DNA from 3 places in the Stenotrophomonas sp. Marseille-Q5258 genome. Region 3 is predicted to be linked to each of the others. Evidence: predicted binding sites of a transcription regulator. Region 3 holds the regulator's gene; each other region holds the start of a gene.

Region 1 (7,111 bases), on a different contig from region 3:
AGGTAGTCGGGATGGCGATGCTCGCCCTCGGCAATGCGCACGTGGTGCAGCGTGTAGGGAATGCCGAGTTCTTCCAGCGCGATGGTGATCTTGAAGCCGTTGGGCGAACTGTCGGTGTACAGGTGCAGCGAAGCGGGGGACACGGCGGTCTCCTGTGGGGCAATGGACGGGGGCGGCGGCGTGCCGGGAAACGCAGCTGGACTAACTTCCCGCGTTTCAACATGATCGCGATGCTACGCAGCCCAATGCCTGCTGTAGAACGATTTATCCTGCCCACAAAAGAGAGAAAATCTAACGTCATGGGCGCTGTACTTCCGTTGCTGGCGCTGCGCGCCTTCGTCGAAACCGGCCGTCATGGCAGCCTCAAGGCGGCCGCCGCCGTCATGGGCGTCACCCCCGGTGCCATCAGCCAGCAGCTCAAGCTGCTGCAGGCGCGCACCGGCGTGGCGCTGTTCACGCGCACGCGCCAGGGAGTCGCGTTGACCCCGGCCGGCGCGCAGGTACATCCGGCGCTGCTGCGGGCGTTCGATCAGATCCAGGACAGCATGGCCGCGCTGGAGGCCATCCATGCGCGGCAGACACTGACCATCAGTACGGTGCCCGGTTTCGCTGCGTCGTGGCTGGTGCCGCGACTGGGGCGCTTCACCGAACGGCATCCGGACATCGAAGTGCGGGTGGAAGCCTCCTCGACCCTGGTGGACCTGCGTCGCGACCGCATCGACATTGCGATCCGTCACGGCCTTGGCGAGTATCCCGGGTTGGTCTCGCGACACCTGGCGGCCCCGGTGCTGCTGCCGGTGGCGTGCCCGACCCTGCTCGCCGCCGGGCCACCGATCCGCGCGGCAGTGGACTGCCTGCAGTACCCGCTGCTGCAGGACTCGGACCGCAGCGACTGGTCGCTCTGGTTCAGCGCGCTGGGGCTCCCGCCGGACCCACGCATCACGCGCGGGCCGGCCTTCGATGATGATGTGCTGCTGATCCGTGCCGCTGAAGCGGGCCAGGGCATCGCGCTGGTGCGCGACCTGTACGTGCAGGCCGACGTAGCCAGCGGGCGGCTGGCGATCGCGCTGGACCAGCCGTGGCCCACGCGGTTTGCGTACTACGCGGTCACCCTGCCCGGGGCCGAGGAGAACCCGGCCATCGCCGCGTTCCTGGGTTGGCTGCAGGAGGAAGTCGAGGCGCCGGCGAGCGCGCGCTGAACGCCGCCCCGCGCGCAAAAAAAAAACCCCGCCTTGCGGCGGGGTTTTTCCTGTTTCGTGGCGGATACGTGCCGACCGGGGGTCGGCACCTATCGGACCGATGCGGGCCAGCCAGCGGCCGGCCGTTGCATCAGAAGTCCATGCCGCCCATGCCACCCATGCCGCCCATGCCGGCGCCAGCTGCGCCAGCGCCGTCATCCTTCTTCGGGGCTTCGGCAACCATTGCTTCGGTGGTGATCATCAGGCCAGCGATCGAGGCAGCGTTCTGCAGCGCCGAACGGGTCACCTTGGTCGGGTCCAGGATGCCGAATTCCAGCATGTCGCCGAATTCGCCGGTGGCGGCGTTGTAGCCGTAGCTGCCGGTGCCTTCCTTGACCTTGTTGACGATCACGGACGGCTCTTCGCCGGCGTTGGCGACGATTTCACGCAGCGGGGCTTCCATCGCGCGCAGGGCGATCTGGATGCCGTGGTTCTGGTCTTCGTTGGCACCCTTCAGGCCAGCCAGCGCGGTGACCGCACGGACCAGGGCGACGCCGCCGCCCGGGACCACGCCTTCTTCAACGGCTGCACGGGTGGCGTGCAGGGCGTCGTCGACGCGATCCTTCTTTTCCTTCATTTCGATTTCGGTCGAGGCGCCGACCTTGATCACGGCCACGCCGCCGGCCAGCTTGGCCACGCGTTCCTGCAGCTTTTCGCGGTCGTAATCCGACGAGGTGTCTTCGATCTGGGTCTTGATCTGGGTCACGCGCGCTTCGATGTTGGCCTTCTCGCCGGCGCCATCGATGATCGTGGTGTTTTCCTTGGAGACCTGCACCTTCTTGGCGCGGCCCAGGTCCTTGATCGTCGCCTTTTCCAGCGACAGACCAATTTCCTCGGAGATCACGGTACCGCCGGTCAGCACGGCCATGTCTTCCAGCATCGCCTTGCGACGGTCGCCGAAGCCCGGTGCCTTGACGGCCACGACCTTGACGATGCCACGGATGGTGTTGACCACCAGGGTGGCCAGCGCTTCGCCTTCGATGTCTTCGGCGATGATCAGCAGCGGCTTGCCGGCCTTGGCGACGCCTTCCAGCACGGGCAGCAGGTCGCGCACGTTGGAGATCTTCTTGTCGTGCAGCAGCACGTACGGATCGTCCAGGTCAGCGGTCTGCGACTGCTGGTTGTTGATGAAGTACGGCGACAGGTAGCCGCGGTCGAACTGCATGCCTTCGACGACGTCCAGCTCGTTGTCCAGGCCCGAGCCTTCTTCAACGGTGATGACGCCTTCCTTGGTCACGCGGCGCATCGCTTCGGCGATGATGTTGCCGATCGACTCGTCCGAGTTGGCCGAGATCGTACCGACCTGGGCAATGGCCTTGTCGTCGGCGGTCGGCTTGGAGATGTTCTTCAGCTCGGCGACGGCGGCGATCACGGCCTTGTCGATACCGCGCTTGAGGTCCATCGGGTTCATGCCGGCAGCAACAGCCTTGGCGCCTTCGCGGATCAGGGCCTGGGCCAGCACGGTGGCGGTGGTGGTGCCGTCGCCGGCGTCGTCGTTGGTACGCGACGCGACTTCCTTCACCATCTGCGCGCCCATGTTCTCGAACTTGTCAGCCAGTTCGATTTCCTTGGCGACGGAGACGCCGTCCTTGGTGATGGTCGGGGCGCCGAAGCTCTTCTCGAGCACGACGTTGCGGCCCTTCGGGCCCAGGGTGGCCTTGACGGCATTGGCGAGCACGTTGACGCCGCGCACCATGCGCGAACGGGCGTCTTCACCGAAACGGATATCTTTGGCAGCCATTAGCTCTTACCTCGAATGATTGGGTTGGATCAGAAGGAACGGGCGCGACGCACTCAGCCAACGATGGCGAGGATGTCGTCTTCGCGCAGGACCTTGAATTCGACGCCTTCGGACTTGTAGCTGCTGCCGGCGTACTGGCCGTAGATGACCTTGTCGCCGACCTTCAGCGACGGCGCGCGGACGCTGCCGTTGTCCAGCGGCTTGCCCGGGCCCACGGCCACGACTTCACCCTTGGTGGACTTTTCCTTGGCGGAATCGGGAATCACAATGCCGCCGGCGGAGATTTCGTCGGCTTCGATCGGCTTGACCACAACGCGGTCGTGAAGCGGCTTGATGCTCATATGAGACCTCTTAAGTTATTGATTGGTCTGGAAAAGTCTGGCGATGTTAGCACTCGCACAAGGCGACTGCCAGCACCGCTCACGAAAAAACCCGACAGTGCGGGACAGGGCAGAGATGGTGCTGCCCACCGCCCTTTCAAGGGGGGTCGCACGTAAATTTCGATTCTTGACGCACGTCCCATAAGTGGGGGCCGAATGCGACACATTAGATAAATGTGTCATTTGGATTGGTTAGATTCGGCCAGCAATTCCCAATCACAAGGAGCCGTAGATGAGGTTGCTCACCCCGCTGTCCCTGGGCTGTCTGCTGGCGCTCGCCGCCGGCACCGCCCGGGCCGATGTGTTCATCAATGAACTGCATTACGACGACAGTACCCCCGCCGGCGATGTCGGCGAGGCCATCGAAGTCGTTGCCACCGCCGGGGAGAACCTGGCCGACTACCGGCTGTACCTGTACAACGGCAGCACCCCGTCGGCAGCCACGGTCTACGCCAACAATCCGGTACCGGCAGGCACCGCCGCCGGCTGCGGCAGCGCCACCCTGGCCACGGTCACCTACCCCAGCAACGGCCTGCAGAACGGCGCCAACGACGGGATCGCGCTGGTGGACGCCAGCGGCAAGGTGGTGCAGTTCATCAGCTACGAGGGCACCATCACCGCCTCCGGCGGCCCGGCGGCCGGCCTGACCAGTCAGAACATTCCGGTCAGCGAGACCAACAGCACCGCCCCCGGCACCTCCCTGCAGCTCACCGGCAGCGGCAGCCAGTACGCCCACTTCACCTGGGCCGCCTCGGCGACGCAGACCTTTGGCGCCTGCAACAACGGCCAGACCTTCAGCGGCGGCGGCAGCACCGGGCCGAACACCCCGCCGTCGGTACGCGCCACCACGCCGGAACAGGGCGCCAGCACCTTCCCGGCGGCCGCCGACCTCAGCGTGACGTTCAGCGAGCCGGTCACCCTGGCCAGCGGCGCGTTCGTGCTCAGCTGCGGCCAGTCCGGCACCGTGCCGTTGAGCCACGCCAGCAGCGGCTCGCGCTTCACGCTGTCCACCAACACGGCACTGGTGGCCGGCGAGGCGTGCCGCTTCGACATCCGCGCCACCCGCATCACCGATGCCCAGGGCGCCCGCCCGGCAGCGGACACCCGCATCGCGTTCACCGTTGCCACCACGACCGGCAACCCCGACCCGGGCAATCCGGACCCTGGCACGCCGGGCACGTACTACTCGCGGGTGAACACCTCCACCCCGAGCCAGCTGCGCTGCTCGCTGCATGAAACCATCAAGGGCCATACCGCCTATCCGTACAGCGGTTCAGGCACCAGCACCTGGACCATCCTGGAAATCGCCGACGAAGATCCCAACAACAGCGGCAGGATCCTGGACGCCTACCGCAACCGCAGCTACACCAAGGTCAGCGGCCGCGCGGGCACGGGCAGCGGGCTGACCTACAACCGCGAGCACACCTGGCCCAACTCGCTCGGCTTTGCCAGCACCACCGGTGACAAGGGGCTGCCGTATGCGCCCTACACCGACACCCACATGCTGTACCTGACCGATGCGCAGTGGAACGCCGACCGCGGCAACAAGCCGTTCGGCAAGTGCGACAGCAGCTGCGGCGAGCGCGCGACCGAGTCCAACAACGGCTTTGGCGGCGGCAGCGGCGGCTACCCGGGCAACTCCAACTGGGTGCGCACACCCGACGGCAATGGCGGCACCTTCGAGGTGTGGGGCCACCGCAAGGGCGACATGGCGCGGGCGGTGATGTACATGGCGATCCGCTATGAGGGTGGCAAGGACGCCAAGACCGGCCAGTCCGAGCCGGACCTGGAGCTGACCGACGACCGCAGCAGGATCGTCAAGACCTCCGCTTCGCCGGCGTACATGGGCCTGCTCTCGACCCTGATCGACTGGCACCTGTCCGACCCGCCGGATGCGGCCGAACGCGCCCGCAACGAGGTGATCTACAGCTTCCAGGGCAACCGCAACCCCTTCATCGACCACCCCGAGTGGGCCACCCCGGCCCTGTTCACCTCGGCCAGGCCGGCGACCTGCCAGCTGGCGAATTGACGTATCCGGCATTGCCGGCCAGCGGCCGGCACGACCGGGTTTGAGCGCTGCCGGCCGGTCCCGCCGGGACCGGCCGGTCACGGCCCTATACTTGCGGGTCATGTCGACCGCCGATCCCATCTTTCTGTTGTTCACCACCTGCCCCGACGTGGCCTGCGCCACGCGGCTGGCACACGCGTTGGTGGAGGAACGGCTGGCCGCCTGCGTGACCCGCCTGGAAGGCGCGCACTCGACGTACCGCTGGCAGGGCCGGATCAGCGAGGACCCCGAGGTCCAGCTGCTGATCAAAACCACCGGCGCCCGCCTGGACGCGACCATCGCCCGCGTGCAGGCCCTGCACCCGTATGAACTCCCCGAGTGCATTGCGGTCGAAACCCGCGCCGGTCTACCGGCGTACCTGGATTGGATTCGGGCGCAGACCCGTGAGGAAAGTGATTGATGACGCTGCTTTGTCGTGTTGCCGCGCTGTGCGCGCTGCTGGTGCTGTCCCTGCCCGCCTGGGCTGTCAGTGAGAAAGACCTGCTTCCGGTGGATGAGGCGTTCGGGCTGACCGCGCAGGCGCGTGACCGCGACCGCATCGAAGTGCGCTGGTCCATCGCCCCGGGCTACTACCTGTACCGCCACCGCACCACGGTCAAGCCGGAGGCCGGCTTCGTCGCCGATGCATTGCAGATGCCGGCCGGCAAGAAGCACCACGATGACTTCTTCGGTGAAGTGGAAACCTACCGCGAACGTCTGATTGCGGTGCTGCCCGGCAAGGCCGCCGATGGCGCCGATACCGTCACCCTGGAAGTGCGTTATCAGGGCTGCGCCGACGCCGGCGTCTGCTATCCGCCCCAGAAGCGCACGCTGCAGGTGAAGCTGCCGGGCGCCACAGCGACCCGCACCGATGCTCCGGCCGCGCTGCCTGCCGCCGCGCCAGCGGCGTCCTTCAACACCCCACTGTCCGGCGGCCTGCGCCTGCCCGGCATGGCCGCCAGCCAGGCGCTGCCGCTGCCCTCGGAAAAGGCCTTCGGCTTCGATGCGATCGTTGGCGACGGCAACACCGTGCTGCTGCGCTTCAGCCCCGCGCCGGGCTACTACCTGTATCGCGACCGCACCTCGCTGAAGCTCGAAGGCGCCGCCGGCATCCGTGCCGACAAGCCCCGGTGGCCGGCCGCCCGCTCGCACCGTGACGAGCATTTCGGCGACGTGGCGGTGTATTTCGACCAGATCGACGTGCCGCTGCCGCTGCACCGCAGCCGTCCCGACGCGGCCGATGCCACCCTGGTGATCACCTTCCAAGGCTGCCAGACCGACGGTATCTGCTACCCGCCGATGACGCGGCGGGTGAAGCTGTCGCTGCCGGCAGGCAAGGTCAACGGCACCAGCAGCGATGCCAGCGTCAAGCAGGAGGTGATCGCACCGCTGCCCAGCCGTGACAAGCGTGCGCAGGCGCGCGACCGTGCCGACAGCGGCATCGCCACCCAGCCGATGCTGATCCGCCCCAACGAACCGGTGCTGCCGGTGGCCGAGCAGGCCGCCCCCGACGCCAGTGCCGACAACGCGCTGCGCACGCCGCCGCCGGGCAGCAACGACACCACACCGACCAGCCTGGTGGTGGCGCTGCTGCTGTCCCTGCTGGGCGGACTGATCCTCAACCTGATGCCGTGTGTCCTGCCGATCCTGTCCTTGAAGGTGCTGGGCGTGGCGCAGAGCGGGGAAAGCCGCCAGCGCGCGCGCA
Region 2 (7,111 bases), on a different contig from region 3:
GCCACGCCGGCCGATCCGGGCAAACCGGCGCGTCGGCTCGACAGCCACGCAGCGGCCACACCGGCGCCTGCCGAGCCGGTCGACGACGATCAACGCCTGCTCGCCTTCCTGCACGACCGCTACGGCGCCAAGGCCACGCTGGACACGGCGTGGAAGGACCAGTGGGACGACCCCGACCAGGACGCCACGCGCCCGGTGGAGCGTCGCCTGTGCGCCCGGCAGACGGTGGCAGTGACCGGGCAGCCGCATCATCTCGTGGCGGTCTGCCAGACCCTCGAAGACGCGGCCAGCGTCGAACCGGGACGGATCGACCTGTACGTCCTGCGCGATGGCGAGGCGGCGCCTGGTACCGCTTCCCGCCCGCTGGTGCGGGTGGCCGAGCACCTGTTGATGTACTCGGGCATGCGCGGCATGCCCGGCACCGTGGCGATCGATACGCTGGGGCCCGAGCGGCCGGCGTTCCGCATCACCGATGGCTGGTACGGGCAGGGCTATTCGCTGGTATCGCGCACCTACGTCGCCCTGCACGACACCCGCCTCACCCCGGTCGCCAGCTTCCGCGACCACATCGACAACGACAGCGCGTACGACTGCGACGAAGACCCGACCGCCTGCGGCAACCGGCTGTTCGACATCGATTTCAGCGTGACGGCGGACATGCAGGCACTGCAGGACGGCTACGCGGCGCTGGATGTGCGTGGCCAGGGACCCGAATGCACCGGCCCCACCGACGAGCACTACCGCCTGGTGTACGACCCGGCCAAAGGCGCCTACCCGATCCCGGACGCGTTGCTGCGCGAACACTGCCGCGAGTAGGTACTACGCTGCAGGGCAGCGCCCTCTCCTGATGACGTCACCATGACCATGACAACAACCGGCATCCACCGCACTGCTCCACCCGCCTGCATCGCGCTGGCGGTGGCCCTGCTGGCCGGGTGCGGCAAGGAGGTGCCGGCCGTGCAGGAAACGGCGAAACCCCGGCTGGATACCACCGCCCCGATCGTGGAGACGGTGATGGCCAGCGGCGATGCCGACGCGCGCCTGCTGACCTTCCTGCACCAGCGCTATGGCGCCAGGGCGCGCCTGGACGGCGCCTGGAAGGACCGCTGGGAAGACACCGAGGTGGTGGCGATGCGGCCGGTGGAGCGCGCGGTCTGCGCCCGCCGCAACGTGACGGTCGATGACCAGGCCCACACCCTGCTGGCGGTCTGCCAGACCATCGAGGATGCGGCGACCGTCGAACCGGGACGGGTCGACCTGTTCGTACTGCGCGACGGCGAGCGCGGCGTCGCCGGCGACAGCCAGCCGTGGCCGCTGCTGGTGGTGGACCAGCGCCTGCAGGTCAACGCCGGCAGCGATGGCGTTCCCGGTACGGTGCAGGTCGCAACGCTGGGGCCGCAGCGCCCCGCCTTCCACCTCACCCAGCGCTGGAATGGCCGCGGCGGTTCGCTGGTCGACCGCAGCTACGTCGCCCTGCACAGCAACCGCCTGCGCGAGGTGGCCCGCTACCGCGACCATCTCGACAACCTGACCCGCTACGACTGCGACAGCGATCCGGACGACTGCGACGGCACGGTCTTCAACATCGACTTCAACACGACGGTGGAGCAGCAGGCGCCCGTGGACGGCTACTGGCCGATCACCGTGCGTGGCCGCGGCCAGGACTGCGCCGGGGCGGCGCATGAGTTCCACCAGTTGATGTTCGACCCGGCAACGCGGGCCTACCAGGTGCCCGAGGCGCTGCAGCGGGACGACTGCGGCGGCAGCTGACCGGCGCGTGGCCGGGCGACCGTGCCATGCACCCGGCACCGGCACCGCGTAAAATCGCCGGTCTGCCCCCCCTTACGCGAGAAGTGCATTGAAGATCCTGGTCATCGGCGCTGGCGGCCGTGAACACGCCCTGGCCTGGAAGCTGGCCCAGTCGACGAAGGTGACCGAAGTGCTGGTCGCCCCCGGCAATGCCGGTACCGCCACCGAAACCAAGTGCCGCAACATGCCGGTCAAGATCACCGACCTGGACGGCCTGCTCGCGCTGGCCGCCGCCGAGGGCGTGGCGCTGACCGTGGTCGGCCCCGAAGTACCGCTCGTGGCCGGCGTGGTCGACCGCTTCCGCGCGGCGGGTCACCGCATCTTCGGGCCCACCGCCGCCGCCGCGCAGCTGGAAGGCAGCAAGGCGTACGCCAAGGACTTCCTGGCCCGCCACGGCATTCCGACCGCCTTCTATGCGGTGCACACCGAGGTGGAGCCGGCCCTGGCCTATCTCCGCGAAAAGGGCGCGCCGATCGTGGTCAAGGCCGATGGTCTGGCCGCCGGCAAGGGCGTGATCGTGGCGATGACCCTGGCCGAGGCCGAAGACGCGGTGCGCGACATGCTCTCGGGCAACGCCTTCGGCGATGCCGGTGCCCGCGTGGTGATCGAGGAGTTCCTCGATGGCGAGGAAGCCAGCTTCATCTCGATGGTGGACGGCCGCACCGCATTGCCGATGGCCACCTCGCAGGACCACAAGCGCGTGGGCGACGGCGATACCGGCCCGAACACCGGCGGCATGGGTGCCTATTCGCCGGCACCGGTGGTCACAGACGAGGTGCATGCGCGGGTGATGCGCGAGGTGGTCAACCCGACCGTACAGGGCATGATCACCGACGGCATTCCGTTCACCGGCTTCCTCTATGCCGGGCTGATGATCGATGCTGGCGGCGCGCCGAAGGTGATCGAATTCAACGTCCGCTTCGGCGATCCGGAAACGCAGCCGGTGATGCTGCGCCTGCAGTCGGACCTGGTGGATCTGGTCGAAGCGGCCATCGATGCGCGCCTGGACGCCGTGCAGGCCCAGTGGGACCCGCGCCCGTCGCTGGGCGTGGTGATGGCGGCTGCGCCCTACCCCGAGGCACCGATCACCGGCGATGTGATCCACGGGCTGGATCAGGTGCCTTCGACGGCCAAGGTGTTCCATGCCGGCACGACGCTTGACGCGCAGGGCCAGGTGCTCAGCGCGGGCGGCCGGGTGCTGTGCGTGGCGGCGCTGGGCGACAGCGTGGGCGACGCGCAGGCCAATGCCTACGCAGGTGTGGCGGCGGTGACGTGGGCCAACGAGTTCCATCGCAACGACATCGGCTGGCGCGCCGTGGTGCGCGAACGCGGTTGAGGCGCTCTGCGCTTTGATGCTGGAAAGGCCATTACACAAAAAAGCCCGGCATTGGCCGGGCTTTTCAATGCAACACCGTGCAGCCCGCGTTACGCGGTAAACAGCGCCTTCATCTTCTTCAGCGCGTTTGCTTCGACCTGACGGATACGTTCGGCGGAAACGCCGTATTCGTCAGCCAGTTCCTGCAGCGTCACCTTGCTGTCCGCGTCCAGCCAGCGACGGCGGATGATGTCGCGCGAACGTGCATCCAGCTCGGCCAGGCCTTCGCGCAGCAGCTGCAGCTGGTTGTCTTCGCTGTCGGCGCGCTCGTAGGCCATCGACGGATCTTCGTCATTGGCCATCAGATACGCGGCCGGCGACGGCGGCGCATGGTCGTCGTCGTCATCGCTGGACGCGTCGAAACCGATGTCGCGACCGGACAGGCGCGATTCCATTTCCAGCACTTCGCGCTCGGACACGTTCAGGTCCTTGGCGACCGCGCTGACTTCGGCCGCGTTCATCCAGCCCAGGCGCGTCTTGGACTTGCGCAGGTTGAAGAACAGCTTGCGCTGCGCCTTGGTCGTGGCGACCTTGACGATGCGCCAGTTCTTCAGGATGAACTCGTGCATTTCCGCACGGATCCAGTGCACCGCGAAGGACACCAGGCGCACGCCCATGTCCGGGTCGAAGCGCTTCACCGCCTTCATCAGGCCGATGTTGCCTTCCTGGATCAGGTCGCCCAGCGCCAGGCCGTAGCCGTTGTAGCCACGGGCCACGTGCACCACGAAGCGCAGATGGGAATGGACCAGCTCGCGCGCGGCGTCCAGGTCCTGCTCGTCGCGGAAGCGGCGGGCCAGGTCCTGCTCGTCATCGACCGACAGCACCGGAATCTGGTGCACGGCACCGATGTAGGCGTCCAGCGAACCGAGCGCACTGGGAATCGGGAGATTGTTTGCCACAAGGGCAGTAGACATGTTCTGGCTCATAAGGGGCATCTTAGCAGTCGGAAACTTGGACTGCTAAAGGAGAAAGAAGTTCCAGCGTTCCGTTCATGCAACGATGGCACCGATAACCCGGATAACGTACCGCGAAATGATGACAGTGGCGAGTGGCATCGAATCAACAGAATATTGCTTTTATTTCAACAAGTTGCCATGAAAACATCGGCAAACGGCGTCGTTTTTGCCTGAACGACCCGCGGGACCACGCCCATTCATCTGAAAAAAGGTTGCCCATCGTTCATCAACCGCCGGGCAGTGACCGGGGCGACCCGAGGACGGCACCGACCTGCCATTGGCCGCATCGCCTGCCGCTGATCCGGCGCGCTGCGCAGGAACCCGGGAGTCTGTCGTTGTGGCGTCGCATGCCCATGCGCAAACGCCAGGTGGCGCTCGCGATCATCGAAATGCTGAACGACTGGCTCAGTCCAGCCCGAGCTGCGCGCGCGGCGGCAGCGACCAGTCGATGGCACCGTGCCCGCGCCGGCGCAGGTACTCGTTGGCAGCCGAGAAATGCCGGCAGCCGAGGAAGCCACGGTGGGCCGACAGCGGCGAGGGGTGCGGTGCCTTGAGCACGCGGTGCCGGCCCGTGTCGATCACCTTGCCCTTCTGTTGCGCGTAGGCGCCCCACAGCACGAACACCAGACCCTCGCGCTCGCGGTTGAGCGTGTCCACCACATGGTCGGTGAAACCTTCCCAGCCACGTCGCTGGTGGGCGCCGGCATTGCCCTCCTCCACCGTCAGCACGGCGTTGAGCAGCAGCACGCCACGCTGCGCCCACGGCAGCAGGCAGCCGTGGTCCGGACGCGGCAGGCCGAGATCGGCCTCGATTTCCTTGTAGATGTTCAGCAGCGACGGCGGCACCGGCACCCCCGGCATCACCGAGAAGCTCAGGCCGTGCGCCTGCCCGGCGCCGTGGTACGGGTCCTGGCCGAGGATGACCACCTTGACCTGCTCGAACGGCGTGGCGTCAAACGCGGCGAAGATCTGCGGGCCGGGCGGGAACACCCGTGCCCCGGCGGCCTTGCGCTGGCGCAGGAAGCCGGACAGCTCGCGCATCTCCGGTCGCAGCAGCCACTCCCCGACCCGCGCCTTCCAGCTCGGCTCGAGCTGGATGCTCGGTTGTACGTCGTCGTTCATCGCACCAGGGGTTTTTCGTTGAGTCGGGCCAGCCGCAGCTGGAACAGCACCTTGGTGATCAGCAGCCGTTCTTCGATCGGCTTCTGCACCAGGTCGTTGGCACCGGCCTGGAGCAGGCCGGACTGGTTGAGCGGATTGCCATCGCCGGTCATCACCAGCACCGGCAGGCGGCGCTTGCCGTAGCCAAAGTCCACCCGCACGCGCTGCACCACATCGCGCCCGCTCAGTTCGCCCTTGAGGGTCACGTCGGTCAGCACCAGGTCGATGCGGTGGCTGCTGCGGCCCAGCGATTCGGCGGTGAGCAGCGCAAAGGCTTCCTCGGCGGTCAGCACGTGCAGTACGTTCAGGCCCTGCCGTTCCAGCATGCGCTTGGTCGCCTCGGCGACCACCCGGCTGTCTTCCACGTACAGGATCGTCGCGCCGGGAATCGTCTCCGGCTGCACGTAGCCACGGATGAAGGTGGCCAAGGCCTCATGGCCCAACGCCTTGTCGAAATAGTCGGTGACGTACTCGGTGAAGCGGCGCTGTTCCAGGTGCTGCTGCGCGTCACCGGACACCACGATCACCGGCACGTAGGCCTGGCCCGCGGTTTCGCGTACCAGCCGCGCCAGTGCCAGCCCATCGCCGTCGCTGAGCGTCAGCGAGGTGGTGACCAGACTGACCGGGCCGGCTGCCAATGCCGCGCGCGCCTCTTCGATGCTGGCGCAGCCCACCACGTCCACCGCCGGCAGCTCGCGCTGCAGCACATCGGCGATCAGTTTGCGGACCAGCTTGGAGCCGTCGACGACCATCACGCGCGGTGCGTCGTCGACCAGGTGCTTCAGGGCTTGCGGGCGCATGCGGGCCTCAGGTTTCGGTCGGACGGGTCTGGCGCAGGAAATGCCCCGTCACCAGCCACGCGCCCAGCCAGCCCAGCACCACGGTGCCGGCCAGCACGAGCGAAGAATGCAACAGGTCCAGCCCATGCAGCACAAACGGGCTGCCGTAGCTCTGCGACAGCGCGCTCAGCGGCGGGCGCAACGCCAGCCCGGCCACGCCGATCAGGCCGAGCGCGATCGCACCGGCGCCCAGGCCGTACCACGCGCCCAGGTACAGGAACGGGCGGCGGATGAAACCATCGCTTGCGCCCAGCAGCTGCAGCACGCCGATCTCGTCGCGGCGCGCCTGGATGTCCAGCCGCACCGTGTTGCCGACCACCAGCGCCGCGCCCAGCCCCAGCAGCACCGACAGCACCTGCACCAGGCGGGTGCCGAAGCCCAGCCACGCATCCAGGCGTTTGCGCCACAGCGCGTCGTGCTGCACCAGATCGGCCTGCGGCAGCCCTTCCAGCGACTGCGCCAGTCGCGCGTCATCGGCGCCTGCCACCGGCGTCACGATCAGCAGCGTCGGCAGCGGATTGTCGTTGAGCGCGTCGATCGCCTCGCCCAGCCCGGCGCTGTCGCGCAGCTCGGCGAGGCCATCGGCCGGGGTGCGCAGCGCCACGGCCGACACATCGGCGCGCCCGCGCAGCGACTCGGCCACCTGGCTGGCGCCGGCGGCATCCACGGACGTCTTCAGGAACAGATTGATGTCGCGCGACTGCTGCACGCTGCCGGCGAAGTGCTTGAGGTTGTCCAGCGCGATCGACAGGCCCAGCGGCAGTGCCAGGGCGAGCGCCATGACCATCACCGTGAGCAGCGTCGCCCACGGCTTGCGCCAGGCGCGGCCCAGGCTGAACACCACGCTGTGGCCGTGGTGATGCAGCCACACGCCGAGGCGCGACGGTGCCGCGGCTTCTTTGTTGGTCGGTGCGCTCATTCGGCCAGGTCCTGCGGTGAGATGTCGTCGATCAGCCGACCGTGGTCCAGGA
Region 3 (7,111 bases):
GACGGCCTGCTCCCGGATCAGGTTGCCCTGATAGATGGGTTGCTTATAGATGATGCCGCAGCCCGTGGTGGACAGGGCAACGGCGGCGACCAGCAGGAGATTGCGCATCGGGAATGGCGTTTGGGGAAATCGAGTCGATGATACACTCCCGACGTGTCGCCGCGACCCAATCCGAGGCAGCTGGCGCTAAATCGCCAATGAACGGAGAATTATGGAAACCCACGACCTGCGCAAAGTCGGCCTGAAGGTGACCCATCCGCGGATGCGGATCCTTGCCCTGCTTGAGCAGCGCAACGCCCAGCACCACATGACCGCCGAGGACATCTACCGCCAGCTGCTCGAGCACGGCGACGAGATCGGCCTGGCGACGGTGTACCGGGTGCTGACCCAGTTCGAGGCCGCCGGCCTGGTCCTGAAGCACAATTTCGAGGGCGGCCAGGCCGTCTATGAACTCGACCGCGGCGGCCACCACGACCATATGGTCGACGTGGACAGCGGCAAGATCATCGAGTTCGAAAGCCACGAGATCGAGGAGCTGCAGCGCAAGATCGCGGCCGACCACGGTTACGAGCTGGAAGAGCACTCGCTGGTGCTCTACGTGCGCAAGAAGCGCAAGTAACCGCCAGACGGCTGTTACGCGGGTAGCTCCCGCAAGTAGCTCCCGCAAGGCACGGCGCAGGCGTTCCCAACGCCGCTTGCCGGCCGCCCGACCGTCGGCGGCCGTTACGGCGGCCATGCCGTCGGTCGGGGTGCAACGCAGCGACGACCGGGGGTCGTCGCCTGCCGGTTGCCAGGGCCGGTCAGGCCTGCAACAGTTTCCGCGCCGCGGCGCGGGCTTCCTTGGTGACTTCCACCCCGCCCAGCATGCGCGCCAGCTCTTCCTCGCGCGCCCGGGTGTCCAGCTTCTCGACCGCGCTCTGGGTCATGCCGTCCACCGGTGCCTTGCTGACCCGGTAATGGGCATGGCCTTTGGAGGCCACCTGCGGCAGATGGGTCACGCACAGCACCTGGCGCTTTTCGCCCAAGGCGCGCAGCTTCTGCCCCACGATGTCGGCCACGGCGCCGCCGATGCCCGAATCCACTTCGTCGAAGACCATCGTCGGCACCGCGTCCAGGCCCAGGGCAGCCACCTCGATCGCCAGCGAGATCCGGGACAGTTCGCCGCCGGAGGCGACCTTGCGCAGGGCGCGGGGAGGCTGGCCGGCATTGGCCGCGACCAGGAACTCGACGCGCTCGGCGCCGTTGGGGTCCGGCTTGGCCACGGCCTGGGGCTCGATGTCGATCAGGAACTGGCCCCCGCCCATGCCCAGCTCGCCGATCAGGTCGGTGGTGGTCTGCGACAGGGCGGCTGCGGCCTGCTGGCGGCTGGCGCTGAGCGCGGCCGCCACGGCCTGCCATTGCCCGCTCGCGCGCTGGATCTCGCCTGCCAGGGCCTGCAGGCGCTCGTCCGCGCCCCGCAGCTGTTCGACCTCGGCGTCCAGTGCGTCACGGTGTTCGCCCAGGGCTTCCATCGGCACCCGATGCTTGCGCGCCAGATCGTGCAGGCGGCCCAGCCGGCGTTCGATGTCCTCGAACTGCTCCGGATCGGCGTCGAGGTCGTCATGGACCCGGTCCAGCAGCGACAGGGCTTCATGCAGCTGGATGGACGCGCTGTCCAGCAGCGCGTCCACCTCGCCCAGGCGGGTGTCGTGTTCGGCCACCCGGGCGAGATCATGCCGGGTCTGCTGCAGCAACTGCAGGACGGACACGTCGTCGTCGCCGTTGAGGCGGCCGGCGGCCACATCGCAGGCGCTGATCAGCGCGCTGGCGTGCGCCTGCCGGCGATGGCTGCTGCCCAGCGCCACGATCGAGGCGGGGTCCAGGTCTTCGCGCTGCAGTTCGCCCAGCTGGTGTTCAAGGAATCCGATGCGGTCGCTCACGTCTCCCTGTTTGGACAGGGCCTCGGCCTCGTCCACCAGTGCCTGCCAGCGGGCCGCCGCCTGGCGGACCTGGCTGCGTTCGGCCTCGTTGCGGGCGTAGGCATCCAGCAGGGCCAGCTGCGAGGGCCGCGACAGCAGGGCCTGCTGTTCGTGCTGGCCGTGGATCTCTACCAGGGTGGCGGCCAGTTCGGTGAGCTGTGACAGGGTGACCGGCCGGCCGTTGATCCAGGCCCGCGAGCCGCCGTCGGCACGGATGATCCGGCGCAGCTGGCACTGGTCCTCGTCGTCGAGCTCGTTGTCGCGCAGCCACTGCCGCGCCGGCGCATCGGCGGGCGGGGCGAATTCGGCCGACAGCTCGGCGCGGGCGGCGCCGTGGCGGACCACGCCGCTGTCGGCGCGCAGCCCGGACAGGAAGCCCAGCGCGTCCACCATCAGCGACTTGCCCGCGCCGGTTTCGCCGCTGACCACGGTCATGCCCGGCCCGAATTCGAGTTCGGTAGCGCGGACGACTGCAAAATCCTTGATCGATAGATGTCTAAGCATGGTCTGAGGTTCGTGAGCCGCGCAAAGCTAGCATGGGCGAGGGGCGGCTCCAATGACTTGCCAACGCCGGGTCCAGCCATTATCTAAGGGGGCGTCTCACAGGCTGATTCCATGCACCCTTCCTCTCCCCATCTTGCGCCCCGTGCCCGCCATCTGCTGCGGACGCTGATCGCGCGCCATATCCAGGATGGCGAGCCGGTGGGGTCGCAGACCCTGGCGCGGCATGCGGGGCTGGATGTCAGCCCGGCCACCATCCGCAACATCCTGGCCGATCTGGAAGACCTGGGCCTGCTCAGTTCGCCGCACACCTCGGCAGGCCGGGTGCCGACCGCGAACGGCTACCGGGTGTTCGTGGACAGCCTGGTCAAGATGCAACCGCCAGGCGAGGGCGAACTGACCCGCCTGCGCAGCGAACTGGCCACCGGTACCGGCACCCAGGCACTGCTGGGCAGCGCCTCGGAGCTGTTGTCGGCGATGAGCCATTTCGTGGGCGTGGTGAGTGCGCCGCGCCGGGAGCAGTTCGCGTTCCGCCACATCGATTTCGTGGCGCTGGACGCGCGCCGGGTGCTGGCGATCCTGGTGTTCGCCGACAACGAGGTGCAGAACCGGGTGATCGAGCCGCGCCGCAGCTGGGAGCCGGGCGAGCTGGAGCAGGTGGCCAATTACCTCAATGCGCAGTGCGCGGGCCGGCCGCTGTCGGAGATCCGCGCGCGGCTGCTGCTGGAGCTGCGCGACGCGCAGTCGGAGATGGAGCAGCTGCTGGCGCACAGCATCGAGCTGGCCGAGCAGGCGCTGGTGCCGCCGGCCGATGACATGGTGCTGGCCGGACAGACCCGGCTGATGGGGGTGCAGGACCTGTCGGACCTGGAGCGCCTGCGCGAGCTGTTCGACGTGTTCGCCAGCAAGCGCGAGATCCTGCAGCTGCTGGAGCGCACCATCCAGGCCCCGGGCGTGCGCATCTTCATCGGCGAGGAGACCGGCGTGATGCCGCTGGAGAGCGTCTCGCTGGTGACCGCCCCGTACTCGGCCGGTGGCCGGGTGCTGGGCGTGCTGGGGGTGATCGGCCCCAAGCGGATGGCCTACGACCGCATGATTCCGCTGGTGCAGGCTACGGCCGAGGTGCTGGGGGCGGCGTTGGAACCGGGTGGACCGGGCGGATTGTCCCGTGAGCGGGCCTGATCGACGGTTCAGCTCTTGAAACCGGTCGGCGCGCCCACATAGGGGTGGGTGGAGGCGGGGAGTCACCGCCAGGGAAACGGAAATGAACCAAGATCAGTCAGATATCGCATCCCAGACGTCGACCGGCGAGCAGGCCCCGGCCGATGCGCTGCAGCAGCAGGTCGAGAGCCTGCACAACGAGCTGGCGCTGCTGAAGGCCGAGTCGCTGCGCGAGCGCGCCGACCTGGACAACCAGCGCAAGCGCGTGGCCCGCGACGTCGAGCAGGCGCGCCGCTTCGCCAATGAAAAGCTGCTGGGCGAGCTGCTGCCGGTGTTCGACAGCCTCGACGCCGGCCTGGCAGCCGCCGGCACCGACCCCAGCCCGCTGCGCGAAGGCCTGGAGCTGACGTACAAGCAGCTGCTCAAGGTCGCCGCGGACAACGGCCTGACCCTGCTGGACCCGACCGGCCAGCCGTTCAACCCGGACCACCACCAGGCGATCAGCCAGGTCGACGCGCCCGGTGCGGCACCCGGCAGCGTGGTCCAGGTGTTCCAGAAGGGCTATCAGCTCAATGATCGCCTGCTGCGCCCGGCCCTCGTCGTGGTCGCACGCGACGCGTGACGCCGGGCGCTCCCCGGCGGACGGGGCCGGTTCCGCCCGGCCCCATCACCGGACGCTGAACGCGTTTGGCAGCCATCGGACACTGTGTTCGGTGGATGGCTTGAAAGTCTTCCCGGCGTCCCACACATCCCATTCATAACCCGGCAGCAGCCGGATGTTCCCAGAACTTTCAGGAGTCTCCCTCATGGGCAAGATCATTGGTATCGACCTCGGCACCACCAACTCGTGTGTGGCGATCATGGACGGCGGCAAGGCCCGCGTCATCGAGAATGCGGAGGGTGACCGCACCACGCCTTCCATCGTCGCCTACACCAAGGACGGCGAAGTGCTGGTGGGCGCCTCGGCCAAGCGCCAGGCCGTCACCAACCCGAAGAACACCTTCTACGCCGTCAAGCGCCTGATCGGCCGCAAGTTCACCGACGCTGAAGTCCAGAAGGACATCGCGCACGTGCCCTACGGCATCCTGGCCCACGACAACGGCGACGCCTGGGTGCAGACCAGCGACGCCAAGAAGATGGCGCCGCAGGAAATCTCCGCCCGCGTGCTGGAGAAGATGAAGAAGACGGCCGAAGCCTTCCTGGGCGAGACCGTGACCGAAGCGGTGATCACCGTGCCGGCCTACTTCAACGACAGCCAGCGCCAGGCGACCAAGGACGCCGGCCGCATTGCCGGTCTGGACGTCAAGCGCATCATCAACGAGCCGACCGCGGCCGCACTGGCCTATGGCCTGGACAAGGGCGACAACAAGGATCGCAAGATCGTGGTGTACGACCTGGGCGGCGGCACCTTCGACGTGTCGGTGATCGAAATCGCCAACGTCGACGGTGAAAAGCAGTTCGAAGTGCTGGCCACCAACGGCGACACCTTCCTGGGCGGCGAAGACTTCGACAACCGCGTCATCGAGTACCTCGTCGACGAGTTCAACAAGGACCAGGGCATCGACCTGCGCAAGGATCCGCTGGCCCTGCAGCGCCTGAAGGACGCCGCCGAGCGCGCCAAGATCGAACTGTCCAGCGCGCAGCAGACCGAAGTGAACCTGCCGTACGTCACCGCCGACGCCTCGGGTCCGAAGCACCTGAACATCAAGCTGACCCGCGCCAAGCTGGAAGCGCTGGTGGAAGAGCTGATCAAGAAGTCGATCGAACCGTGCCGCGTGGCGCTGAATGACGCCGGCCTGCGCTCGAGCGACATCAGCGAAGTGATCCTGGTCGGCGGCCAGACCCGCATGCCGAAGGTACAGCAGGCCGTGACCGAGTTCTTCGGCAAGGAACCGCGCAAGGACGTCAACCCGGACGAAGCCGTGGCACTGGGTGCGGCCATCCAGGGTGGCGTGCTCGGCGGCGACGTCAAGGACGTGCTGCTGCTGGACGTGACCCCGCTGTCGCTGGGCATCGAGACGATGGGTGGCGTGTTCACCAAGATCATCGAGAAGAACACCACCATCCCGACCAAGGCCTCGCAGGTGTTCTCCACCGCCGAGGACAACCAGTCGGCCGTGACCGTGCACGTGCTGCAGGGTGAGCGCGAACAGGCCCGCTTCAACAAGTCGCTGGCCAAGTTCGACCTGTCCGGCATCGAGCCGGCCCCGCGCGGCATGCCGCAGGTGGAAGTGTCCTTCGACATCGACGCCAACGGCATCCTGCACGTGTCGGCCAAGGACAAGAAGACCAACAAGGAACAGAAGGTCGAGATCAAGGCCGGTTCGGGTCTGTCCGAGGACGAGATCGCGCGCATGGTCGCCGACGCGGAAGCCAACCGCGAGGAAGACAAGAAGTTCCACGAGCTGGTCCAAGCCCGCAACCAGGCCGACGCGCTGATCCACGGTACCCGTACTGCGATCAACGAGCACGGCAGCAAGGTCGGTGGTGATGTGATCGGCAAGGTCGAGTCGGCCCTGTCCGACCTGGAAACGGCGATGAAGGGCGACGACAAGGCGCAGATCGAAGCCAAGTCGAAGGTGCTGGAAGAGGCCGGCCAGTCGCTGTTCGCCGCGGCGGCCGCCGCCGAGCAGGGCGGTGCCGCTGCGGGTGCCGATGCCGGTGCCGGCAACACCAACGGCGCGCATGACGACGTGGTCGACGCCGAGTTCACCGAAGTCAAGGACGACAAGAAGTCCTGATCCGGACAAGACGCGGGACGTTGCGCAGGCAGCGTCCCGTTGTCGTTTCCCCCAGGTCCTGACAGCCGTATCCCGGCCTGTCGGGGCGCCCGACGCAAGAGCGGACCTGGTTCCGCTCTTGCGCGTTGACGAATCCCGACTTCCGGAACCCGATCCAAGTTATGAGCAAGCGCGATTACTACGAAGTGCTGGGCGTGTCCCGCACCGCCAGCGAAGAAGAGCTGAAGAAGTCCTATCGCCGTTGCGCGATGAAGTTCCACCCGGACCGCAATCCGGGTGATGCGGCTGCCGAAGCATCCTTCAAGGAATGCAAGGAAGCCTACGAAGTCCTGTCCGACGCCAACAAGCGCCGCATGTACGACGCCCACGGCCACGCCGCGTTCGAGCATGGCATGGGCGGTGGCGGCGGTCCGGGCGGCCCGGACATGAACGACATTTTCGGCGACATTTTCGGCAACATCTTCGGCGGCGGTGGCGGTGGTCCGCGCCAAGCCCGTCGCGGTGCCGACATCGGCTACGTGATGGAGCTGGACCTGGAAGAAGCGGTGATGGGCGTGGAGCGCCGCATCGAGATTCCGGCCCTGGCCGAATGCGGTGACTGCCACGGCAACGGCTCGGAAGACGGCAAGGTGGACACCTGCACCGTCTGCCAGGGGCGCGGCCAGGTGCGCGTGCAGCGCGGCATCTTTGCCATGCAGCAGGCCTGCCACAACTGCGGTGGCCGTGGCCAGATCATTCCCAATCCCTGCA

What was found. The regulator HrcA, encoded in region 3, represses chaperone genes, less so after heat shock. The targets are predictions, from matches to a motif close to TTNGCACTCNNNNNNNNNGAGTGCNAA.
Region 1: the regulator HrcA is predicted to act here: its motif matches at 3,367-3,393, upstream of OC534_RS01505 (co-chaperone GroES).
Region 2: the regulator HrcA is predicted to act here: its motif matches at 4,121-4,147, upstream of rpoH (RNA polymerase sigma factor RpoH).

Annotation. Positions count from the first base shown of each region.
Region 1 is NZ_CAMPPN010000002.1:57,020-64,130, forward strand. It holds gene OC534_RS01490 (glutathione S-transferase family protein) at 1-143, opposite strand, end outside; gene OC534_RS01495 (LysR substrate-binding domain-containing protein) at 300-1,199, shown strand; gene groL (chaperonin GroEL) at 1,330-2,979, opposite strand; gene OC534_RS01505 (co-chaperone GroES) at 3,033-3,320, opposite strand; gene OC534_RS01510 (endonuclease) at 3,592-5,388, shown strand; gene cutA (divalent-cation tolerance protein CutA) at 5,489-5,827, shown strand; gene OC534_RS01520 (protein-disulfide reductase DsbD) at 5,827-7,111, shown strand, end outside.
Region 2 is NZ_CAMPPN010000002.1:105,135-112,245, forward strand. It holds gene OC534_RS01725 (hypothetical protein) at 1-816, shown strand, start outside; gene OC534_RS01730 (hypothetical protein) at 859-1,770, shown strand; gene purD (phosphoribosylamine--glycine ligase) at 1,859-3,145, shown strand; gene rpoH (RNA polymerase sigma factor RpoH) at 3,235-4,110, opposite strand; gene ung (uracil-DNA glycosylase) at 4,546-5,262, opposite strand; gene OC534_RS01750 (response regulator) at 5,259-6,101, opposite strand; gene ftsX (permease-like cell division protein FtsX) at 6,109-7,059, opposite strand; gene ftsE (cell division ATP-binding protein FtsE) at 7,056-7,111, opposite strand, start outside.
Region 3 is NZ_CAMPPN010000043.1:5,140-12,250, forward strand. It holds gene bamE (outer membrane protein assembly factor BamE) at 1-108, opposite strand, end outside; gene fur (ferric iron uptake transcriptional regulator) at 212-619, shown strand; gene recN (DNA repair protein RecN) at 801-2,462, opposite strand; gene hrcA (heat-inducible transcriptional repressor HrcA) at 2,574-3,641, shown strand; gene grpE (nucleotide exchange factor GrpE) at 3,724-4,242, shown strand; gene dnaK (molecular chaperone DnaK) at 4,427-6,361, shown strand; gene dnaJ (molecular chaperone DnaJ) at 6,523-7,111, shown strand, end outside.